Linked DNA regions of Thermococcus sibiricus MM 739. The protein of the gene in region 3 binds, or shares a complex with, the protein of the main gene of each other region. Links are inferred from orthologs where the notes say so. Each region holds a gene or a part of one and is shown on either strand. Other genes may lie near its edges.

Region 1 (3,227 bases), 170 kb from region 3 along the record:
CAAGTATCTCCTGGGCCTTCTCAGCAGCAAGATTGTAACCCTTAACAATTACACTCGGATGAATGTTCTGGTTAAGTAACTCTTCAGCTCTTCTTAGAAGTTCACCAGCTATTACAACAGCTGTCGTGGTTCCATCCCCGGCTTCTTTGTCCTGAGTCTTTGCAACTTCAACCATCATTTTAGCCGCTGGGTGCTGAATATCCATCTCATCGAGAATTGTTGCACCATCGTTTGTTATTACTATATCCCCAAGGCTGTCAACGAGCATTTTGTCCATGCCCTTTGGACCAAGAGTAGTCCTTACAGTCTCTGCAATAATTCTTGCAGCCAAAATGTTGAGTCTTTGGGCATCCTTTCCAACATATCTCTGAGTTCCTTCAGGTAGAATCAAAATTGGTTGTCCGGCAAGTTGGGCCATTTCCATCCACCTCCCATATTTTTGTTTTTTGATGGGAGGATTACTTTTAGTTACAATATGTTTGCATTGCAATTATGCATTCCTTTGTGCTATTTATAAATTTTTCGCTCAAGGTTTTTAAGCTTTTTAGCAAAGCAAAAACCGGTGGAAACTATGGAAGAGTTTGAAAGAGCATTAAAAAGCAGAGATTGTCAAAAAATTCTTGAAATACTTGATGATTATCTTGAAAAAATAGAAAATGAGGATGAACTTAGGGCGTTCTTAGAAAAAGTAGAAACATTAATCTTAAAGTGTGAAGGTTCTGATGCTTATGAACTAGCACATGAAATTACTCATATATATGCTCATCTAGGTGAATTAGATAAAGGAATTGAGATTTACAAGAAACTTGTTGAGAAATACAAGGAAGAAAGAGAAAAATATTTAGACGCTCTATACCACCTTGCAGATGCTTATGAACACTTTGGAATGCCAAATAAAGCCATAGACGTCTATGAAAAATTATTGGAACTTGAAAAAAAGATTGGAAATAAACGAGAGGAAGCATTAACTCTTGCCCATATAGCCATAAACTATGATGAACTTGAAGAGGTTGATAGAGCAATAGAACTCATGAACGAAGCAAGTAAAATGTTCAAAGAACTTGGTGATGAAAGGAATTATCTAGTAAGCATTCTTGACTTGGCCCACTTCCATTATGAAGTAGGGGATTATAACAGGGCTGAAGAGCTCATCCTGGAGGTATTAAAGAGCCCCAGAGATGCAGAAATTGAAGTAAATGCTAGAATTGTAGATGCGGAGATAAAAGCAGCACAGGAAAACTTTAAAAAAGCATTCTCTGCTCTTAGATTCAGTCTTTTAAAAGCTCTAGAAACTGAAGATCTTTTTACTCTTGCATTTGAAGCACTTTATGAATTCATAACAGGACTCTTCGAAGAGAAACTGTACAAAGAAATATATGAAAATATTGAAAGTCTAGCTGAACCTTTTGAAGATACAAACCCCGAGTATACGAAGTTCTTCATAGCCATTGGTGAGCTGGCAAAATTAAAAGAAGGACAAGAAAACAGGTATGAAGAAGTATATACCTCAATTGAAGTGAACGAATTCAAAGAACTTCTTGATGAGCTCAAAAAAATTGGAACTACTGTTCTAAAAATTGGGTTTTAATTTCTCAATTTTTATATAAGCTCAAAAAAGGATAAAAAATATTTAACTTAACGGACAGGGAGTCTCCACCCAAAAGGGAGGAGTAGCTCACCTGATTCAGAATCTTGAAATGGTTTCAACTTCTGCACTTTCTACATTCTCGACTTCTCTGAAAGCATCGGTCACTTCATCAAATGAATACCCTTCAGCATCCTTTCCAAGCACATAGACTTTAAGTGCAACAAGTCCAAAGGCTATTGGCTCCCTATCAATTTTTGAAAGCCCGTATTTGCCTCCAAACTTCTCTTCAAGAGTCTTTTTGAGAGCTCCTTCGAGTTCATCGAGGTTTATCTCCGGGTCTGTAGGCATGACCTTAATAACTCCAACTAAATTGAAATCGCTCATTTTCTTCACCTCAAGGCCCTTCCCATCCACATTTGGGGCATTTGTATGTGACTCCCAATACGCGGCAGCTTTCACATCTCCATATTACTTCTTCCCCACAGTTCGGACATATAAAATGGGTAGCGTGTTCTCTCGGTGTTATTTCCTTTCCACATGATGTGCATACAGGTATACTCTCTGTCATTTCAAACCACCTCCTTTAGAAATGAGGTTTTTTATTATCGTGATTCTTAACGGTGTAAAGGAAGTGCATTTATAAAACTTTCGAGGGTCAGACCATGCGAGTCTCCTCATATTTCAGACGAAATCTCCCTCATCATCCCTACAAAGAATAAAGAAAAGAGCTTATAAATCTTCCTCAAACAACAAAAGTTCCGCAAATTTTTGTTTATAGGCTAAAACTTCCTCTATTTGTTTTTCATCTACTATGTCAGATAGGCTGATCTGCTTATAGAGTGCTTCAAGCTCTTTTAGTACTCTTTCCACCTGCATCCTTGCATCTCCGTAACTTCCGTTAGATTTCGGTATCCTGCTCAAAAGTTTGCCACTCAGAAACGGCAACACTTCAAACGGTCTGCCCATATAGGCCCAATATATTCCTTCTCTTAAAATTTCACCTAAAATTTCGATTTCAGAATAGTTTATTTTCTTTCCTTTATTAATTGGTTTCCCACTCCCTCCTCATGGATATCACCATTTTCAACCCTACCCCCAACTAAATTAGGTTTTCGCTTTATTTTTTGTCAAAAATCCAAAAATTTCATTACAGTAGAAAATCAATCCGACAATATGTCACAGTTTTATCAGATCTTTGTCAAGTTAAACTCCAAAAACCTGAGATTTAAATATTTAAACAGGGCCCAAACGCTTTTTTCTGATTTCTACAGTTTTTTAAAACCTATTATATCAATTATACCTAATCATACCCCCAGTATTAACTCCCACAAGGTTATTTACATCACAAAATCATTTTAAAGTGCACCAAGACCAAAAATTTCTCTTAGGTCTTATTTTGAGCCATTATGAGTGAGCCTAGTTTTACAGAAACGTAACTCTTAAATAGGTCTTTTGATGTATATTCTTATGCCATTATACACTAAGGCATGCAATATTGAAGAAAAAATGTAAGGAGGCCGAAGTGAATGAAGAAAACATTTGGAATGTTTGTTGCAATTTTGTTGTTGTTTAGTTTAATAGCAGCTCCAGTAGCTAAACCAGTTGCTGCAGCAGATAATGATAAAGTCCTAAAGACTGT
Region 2 (3,149 bases), 1.0 Mb from region 3 along the record:
CTCTTCTTTACTAAGTACCCTATGCTCAGGAACTAACACATGATCAAATATTGTAAGGCTTTTTTTCGCCGTCACAGAGAATTGCCCCCTTTAAAATTTTTAGAAGGTACACCCTCTCACTACCTCCAGCTTTTAATTAGAGTATATAAGCTTTTCGAGAGTTTAGTCTGAGAGAGGCTTTATATTATTTGCGTAAAGTTTAAGAACTCCTCCGTCTGCCTTAACATTTCATTGATGCACTTATATCGACATTGACATGGCTCTACTCAACTTCATACTCAATGTTCCGCAGAAACATTGTAATTTCGAAGTTATAAAATTTACTGAGTAGAGTTCCCAAGCTTACTCATTATGAGAGAATGGTGGGGCCGCCGAGATTTGAACTCGGGTCACGGGCTCCCAAAGCCCGCAGGATAGGCCAAGCTACCCCACGGCCCCACTGCAACCACTGGAGCCCCGGGCGGGATTTGAACCCGCGGCCTGCGGATTACAAGTCCGCCGCCCCACCAGGCTAGGCTACCGGGGCACCGAATGAAGAAAGGCCTAAGTTAGTATATAAACTTTTCGCTAAAACACATACCGTAAGCTTTATAAATCCGCTTATACTCCCTATGATTGGGTTCGTGCCGCCGTAGCTTAGTTGGTAGAGCGCCGGACTGTTAATCCGGTGGTCGCCCGTTCAAGTCGGGCCGGCGGCGCCAGTCTTTGTGGGCCCGTAGCTCAGCCTGGTCAGAGCGCGCGGCTCATAACCGCGTGGTCGGGGGTTCAAAGCCCCCCGGGCCCACCACTTCTTTACTCAAAAAGAAATACATTCTTTTTAGTTATGCTCAATAATCACATTCTCCTGAAAACATGTAATTGCTTGTAAGTTTAATTTCCAAGAATTGTCAATAATATCCTATTAAGATGACTTTTATGTACATCACTGGGCCCTAAAGAGATTATTCTACTTATGTATACCTAAATGGCGGGCCCGCCGGGATTCGAACCCGGGACCTTCGGCTCCGAAGGCCGACGCCCAATCCCCTAGGCCACGGGCCCTCAAAAAAGTTATAACACGGTGCCTACATAAAAGTTGCGGTGATAAAATGATACTACCAGATCATAAAATTAGGAAGGAAATACTTATTGAACCTTTCAATGAAAAGTCTCTTCAGCCAGCAGGTTATGATCTAAGGGTTGGAAAGGAAGCTATGGTAAATGGGAAGTTCATAAATGTCGAGGAGGAAGGGAAATTGGTTATCCCTCCCAAAGGCCATGCATTGATACTAACCCTAGAAAGGGTGAAACTCCCTGATGATGTCATGGGCGACATGAGGCTAAGGAGCACATTTGCAAGAGAAGGCCTTTTAGGGAGTTTTGCTTGGGTTGATCCAGGATGGGATGGAAATCTCACTTTGGCATTTTTTAATAGTTCTGAAGAGGAAGTAATTCTCCATTATGAAGAACGATTCGTGCAAATAGCATTCCATCGCCTTGAGGAACCCTCGAAAAACCCTTATCGTGGTATTTACCAAGGCAGTCAACACTTAAAGCTTTCAAAAAGAAAAATAAGATAATTTTTATTCTCTTCAGTTTTCATAGGTGGATTAATACTACTAACATGCTACAAAAACTTCAAAAATGATTTTACGTAGAAATATAAGTGAAAGGAGAAAATAGAAGGGAGTTCAGCCGAAGAGTGCACCAAGTCCAGCGAGAGCCTCTTCTTCCTTCTCCTCTTCCTCTTCTTCCTCCTCTGCTGGAGCTTCTTCTGCTGGAGCCTCAGCTGCAGGAGCTGCAGCTGGAGTTGCTGCAACTGCAACGGGCATTGCAGCTTTTTCAATAACTTCCTCAATATTAACTCCTTCAAGGGCTGCAACGAGAGCCTTCACTCTTGCTTCATCAACTTCCACACCAGCAGCCTGAAGGACACTCTTTATACCTTCTTCAGTTATCTCCTTACCAGCGGCGTGTAACAATAAAGCAGCATATACATACTCCATCTTTTACACCTCCAAGTTATCTTTATTTTCCATTATTAGATACACATTAACCAAATAAGGCTCCCAATCCAGCGAGAGCCTCTTCTTCCTCTTTCTCCTCTTCTTCCTCTTCTTCAACCTTCTCCTCAGCCTCTTCAGCTGGCTGAGGCTGAGCCGCTATAACTTGTGCTTGTTGGTTTAAAAGCTCTTTGGTTTTCTCATCAAGCAACTCCTCTGGTAATTCTTGAGCTATAAGCAATGCAATTCTGAAGGCTTTGCCAAGTATGTCTCCAGCACTCTCCTTAGTAATGTAGCCCGCTTCTACTGCAACATTCTTTGCGCCAAGGAATGCCTTTTGAATAATTGCCTCAATTGTTTGTTTTGTTGGATATGCTACGTTAACGGAGAGGTTGAATGCATGCATATAAGCCTGTTGAAGCATGCTGATGTATTGTTCCTCATCGATTGCAAGTACTTCTGGTGTATAAACGATTCCATGCTCGTATGCAGCAAGTAGCTTAAGTCCCACTTCAAGAGGTTCAATCCCAAGCTGGTTAAGTATATTAGCCAGCTGGGGAGTTATAATCTCGCCTGCCTTTAATACAACTGTATCTTTTTGTATTGATACCTTACCTTTCTCAATTCTTGCAGGAATTCCTAACGCTTGCATCTCACCAACAAGAGGTCCGGGGGATAATGGTGTTGGTCCTGCTGGAACTACAACATCTCTTGGGGCTGGGGCTCCTGCTTTTGCCGGGGCAGGTTTTTTGCTCTCTTCAAGGAACTTATAAAGTTTAAATGGGTTTATCTTAGTAACGAGTATGCCTGTTCCACCTTGAATGTGCTCGATAAGCTTTTCAAGATTTGAGTCGTTAAGTTCTTGTGCTGCTTTTTTGAGAGCGAGCTCAATGAGAGTATTCCTTGAAACTCTAAGAACCGCCTTATCTCTAAGGCTCTCTCTCATTTTGGATAAAGGATATGCTGGAACATCTGCTACGTCAACTAGGGCTATTACTGGATAATCTTGAAGAAGCTTGGTAAGTTCTTCTACTTCCTTTTTCTTCCACTCAGCAACATGAGCCATTCATATCACCCCTCTATTTTTACAGCTGGACCCATTGTTGTTTTGATGTATGCTGACTTGATTTGGTTTTCTCCCCTCTCAAGCTTCCCTATTATTGCGTT
Region 3 (3,126 bases):
GACAACACAAAAGAAAAGAGTACCTCAGCTCTCGTTATTAATGAAGCATTTATCGCTGTGCTAAGTTGCGCTCCATAGGAATATGCTATGTATGCCAATGCAGTCCCGAATACTCCTACTAGAGCAGCTTTTGGAATATATTGTGGACTTTCTCTGGCTTCTTTCCAGCTTGAAGTCGAGAATACAATTGGCCACAAGATAAGAGAAGCAATAATTGCGGAAAATGCAGCAAAACTCATAGGATTTGTGGGATTTGCTTTTATGACTACTGGTTCTATTCCGTATAGAAACATTCCTAAAAAAGCTAAAAATGTGCCTTCAGTCTCTCTGTTCATCCCATCCACCCAAGAGAATCAAGTTTCTCTTGTATAACTCGAGAATAAATGTTACAAGACGCTCATATAACGGTTCTGCCTCTTCACCAAATCTCTCCTTCACTTTCTTTCCAATTTGCTCTATTGTTCTTGTACCATCACAAAGGTCCCATACAAAAGTTCCCAGCTCATCCAGTTCAAGTCGCCTATACTCACCATGGAGTTTTCTCGCAAGGAAGTCCAATTTGGATTTCATTGGGATTAGAAGGTAATGTTTACCATTAATTTCTCTCAGCTCAATTTCATCATTTCTTTTTGGGATAAGTGTGAGATATTCATCCATTGTGCCCCCACCAAGGGAAATGAGAAGAAGAGACTTATAAGAGTGTTGGCGCCGGGGCAGGGATTTGAACCCTGGCGGGCTTAACGCCCACGGACTCTCCAGGCCCGCGCCTTCCCAGGCTAGGCTACCCCGGCGCTAAAAATAATGAGAATCATGAGACAAGCTCAATCTCAATAGTCACATCTTCAGGAACACGAATCCTCATAATTTGTCTCATAGCCCTCTCATCAGCCTCAATGTCAATAAGCCTTTTATGAACTCTTAGTTCAAATTTATCAAAAGTTGCACTTCCCTCTCCATCTGGGCTTTTTCTTGTAGTAATCCTTATTCTCTTTGTGGGCAATGGTATGGGGCCACTCATTCTAACCCCAGTTCTCTCTGCAATTTGCTTGATTTGATCTGTAACATCATTAAGAGCACTTATGTCCGTGCTCGCCAGTTTAATTCTTGCCTTTTGCATTTTTGTCACCTCTATAAGATCTAATGACAAAATCAATAATTTTAAAGGAAAAGACTAGAGAAGGGCTTCACTCGCCCTTCTGGATGGATATGACCATACCAGCTGCGACTGTTTGACCCATGTCTCTGATAGCGAATCTACCGAGCTGTGGTAGTTCTTTAACTGGCTCGATGACCATTGGCTTGGTTGGTCTGAGGACAACGATAGCTGAGTCACCGGTCTTGATGAATTGTGGGTTCTCCTCAACGACGTTACCTGTTCTTGGGTCGAGTTTGGCTAAGAGTTGCTCGAACCTAACTGCAACCTGGGTTGTGTGAGCGTGGAGGACTGGTGTGTAACCGATTGTAATAGCTGTTGGGTGGTTAAGCACGATAATTTGGGCCTTGAATGTGTCCCTTGGTCTGACAACTGTTGGTGGGTTGGTTGTGTGACCAGCAACGTCACCTCTCTTTATGTCGTTCTTACCGACACCTCTGACGTTGAAACCAATGTTGTCACCTGGAAGGGCCTCGGGCATTGACTCGTGGTGCATTTCAATGCTCTTAACTTCACCTTGTATTGGCTTGTGGAAGATTGTTGATGCAGGCTCAAAGATAATTACATCGCCGACCTTAAGTACTCCTGTTTCAACTCTACCAACTGGGACTGTACCAACACCCTTAATTGAGTAAACGTCTTGGATTGGGATTCTAAGTGGCTTGTCAGTTGGCTTCTCTGGCTCTGGTATCTGGTCAAGGGCCTCTATGAGTGTTGGGCCGTTGTACCAGGGCATCTTGTCGCTCTTCTTAACTACGTTGTCGCCTTCCCAAGCACTGATTGGGATGACTGGGAAGTTCTTGTAACCGAGCATTTGTAAGAGCTTTGTAACCTGGGTTGCGACTTCCTTGAATCTCTTCTCGTCGTACTTGACTGCGTCCATCTTGTTTACACCGACTATAATGTGGTTAATACCAAGGGTTCTTGCAAGGAAAGCGTGCTCCTTGGTCTGTGGCATGACACCATCTGTAGCTGCAACTATAAGAACGGCAGCGTCAGCTTGGCTTGCACCAGTAATCATGTTTTTAACGAAGTCTCTGTGTCCTGGAGCGTCGATGATGGTGATGTACCTATGAGGAGTCTCAAACTTTGTATGGGCAACGTCAATGGTAATACCTCTTTCTCTCTCTTCCTTGAGTCTGTCCATAACCCAAGCGAACTTGAATGACTTACCTTTTTCACCCATTTCCTCGAACTTCTTAATGATTTGCTCAGGAATGTTGGCTGTATCAAAGAGCAATCTACCGATTGTTGTACTCTTTCCGTGGTCTACGTGTCCGATAAACACTATATTAACGTGTGGCTTCTCCTTTGCCATCTTAACACACCTCCAAAGTTATACCTAACTCTATTCACCTAAGTGGGTTTTTAAAGCTTTCTCTAAACCTCGGCTCTCTCAAGCGGGAAACCCGCATCTGTTTGAGAGAGCCTCATGAGTTCATGTTTGGATAAAACCTAGGGTTTAAAAAATTAACTAAAATTATACGGCTCGCTGTTAGAATAAGCTAACGAATAATATCAGAAACTTTATCCTAACAGTATTTGATGGGAACTAGGGTTCATTTACATAAGCTCTCAATACCCAAAAGTTACTTTAATATTTCCACCAAAAACGCAATCTTATCATTGAAAAACGTATGAATGTTATGAGTCAAAAGTAACTTTAATAAGCTTATGGAGCATGTTTTAAGATTGGATGGATCTAATATTATGACTTCGTTCTCTAAGCATATCTCCTTTTTTTCTAAAAATACTCCACATACAGCATGTGAAGCCTCAAAAACACTTTCTCCTTTGTGAAGAAGCAAAAATACATATACTTCCCGTTCTGAGAATCCCAGTCCCCTCAATATAGAAGCCTCAAGAATAGAAATTTGAAGACAATTCCCGCATCTTTGGCCTATGGTATTTAGAGGATGCAACTCATTATTATCTTTAATTGTTATAGTTGGGATGTAGCATATTTCTTTCAG

Evidence for each region.
Region 1: the proteins of tuf (region 3) and TSIB_RS08520 are in contact, whole or in part, in a crystal structure (PDB 7CSL), measured with the Pyrococcus horikoshii proteins. The link is inferred for Thermococcus sibiricus MM 739 from one-to-one orthologs. Residues at the interface, in WP_010885563.1 of Pyrococcus horikoshii: Val16, Lys20, Ser21, Lys62, Arg65, Glu66, Arg67, Gly68, Val73, Ala74, His75, Ile88, Asp89, Ala90, Pro91, Gly92, His93, Asp95, Phe96, Lys98, Asn99, Gly103, Ala104, Asp227, Val228, Tyr229, Ile231, Val234, Val237, Val239; in WP_010884146.1 of Pyrococcus horikoshii: Phe4, Leu6, Val7, Val9, Arg11, Met13, Pro14, Thr15, Asp16, Pro17, Leu38, Ala39, Lys40, Glu44, Pro45, Ile46, Ala47, Phe48, Gly49, Leu50, Tyr56, Leu58, Arg60, Asp61, Glu62, Glu63, Tyr65, Ser66, Phe67, Asp68.
Region 2: the proteins of tuf (region 3) and rpl12p are in contact, whole or in part, in a crystal structure (PDB 3WY9), measured with the Pyrococcus horikoshii proteins. The link is inferred for Thermococcus sibiricus MM 739 from one-to-one orthologs. Residues at the interface, in WP_010885563.1 of Pyrococcus horikoshii: Lys125, Glu126, Phe129, Arg132, Thr133, Lys165, Leu166, Thr169, Lys324, Gln326, Leu359, Ala360, Ile369, Glu372, Ile384, Ile422, Ser423, Gln425; in WP_010886059.1 of Pyrococcus horikoshii: Glu96, Glu97, Leu100, Leu103, Ser104, Ala105, Leu106, Phe107, Gly108.

Annotation. Positions count from the first base shown.
Region 1 is NC_012883.1:1,569,656-1,572,882, forward strand. Bases 329-3,224 are described here. They hold TSIB_RS08520 (elongation factor 1-beta), read right to left. Parts: upstream 1,973-3,224; coding sequence 1,685-1,972; downstream 329-1,684. Other genes in these bases: thsB (thermosome subunit beta), read right to left, coding at 329-418; TSIB_RS08515 (tetratricopeptide repeat protein), read left to right, coding at 572-1,588; TSIB_RS10230 (zinc finger domain-containing protein), read right to left, coding at 1,983-2,156; TSIB_RS08525 (hypothetical protein), read right to left, coding at 2,318-2,554; TSIB_RS10625 (hypothetical protein), read right to left, coding at 3,069-3,224. Also shown: more of thsB, read right to left, coding at 1-328; more of TSIB_RS10625, read right to left, coding at 3,225-3,227; more of TSIB_RS08530, read left to right, coding at 3,225-3,227. UniProt on the Methanocaldococcus jannaschii protein: Promotes the exchange of GDP for GTP in EF-1-alpha/GDP, thus allowing the regeneration of EF-1-alpha/GTP that could then be used to form the ternary complex EF-1-alpha/GTP/AAtRNA.
Region 2 is NC_012883.1:368,360-371,508, reverse strand. The notes cover bases 329-3,146. They hold rpl12p (50S ribosomal protein P1), read right to left. Parts: upstream 1,986-3,146; coding sequence 1,671-1,985; downstream 329-1,670. Other genes in these bases: TSIB_RS01875 (50S ribosomal protein L1), read right to left, coding at 3,054-3,146; TSIB_RS01880 (50S ribosomal protein L10), read right to left, coding at 2,032-3,048; dcd (dCTP deaminase), read left to right, coding at 1,089-1,559. In the rest of the region: TSIB_RS01920 (DNA-directed RNA polymerase subunit H), read right to left, coding at 1-75; more of TSIB_RS01875, read right to left, coding at 3,147-3,149. UniProt on the Methanocaldococcus jannaschii protein: Forms part of the ribosomal stalk, playing a central role in the interaction of the ribosome with GTP-bound translation factors.
Region 3 is NC_012883.1:1,401,751-1,404,876, forward strand. What follows is about bases 329-3,123. They hold tuf (translation elongation factor EF-1 subunit alpha), read right to left. Parts: upstream 2,472-3,123; coding sequence 1,185-2,471; downstream 329-1,184. Other genes in these bases: TSIB_RS07580 (DMT family transporter), read right to left, coding at 329-335; TSIB_RS07585 (PqqD family protein), read right to left, coding at 329-657; rpsJ (30S ribosomal protein S10), read right to left, coding at 809-1,117; TSIB_RS07605 (hypothetical protein), read right to left, coding at 2,743-3,123. Also shown: more of TSIB_RS07580, read right to left, coding at 1-328; more of TSIB_RS07585, read right to left, coding at 319-328; more of TSIB_RS07605, read right to left, coding at 3,124-3,126. UniProt on the Methanocaldococcus jannaschii protein: GTP hydrolase that promotes the GTP-dependent binding of aminoacyl-tRNA to the A-site of ribosomes during protein biosynthesis.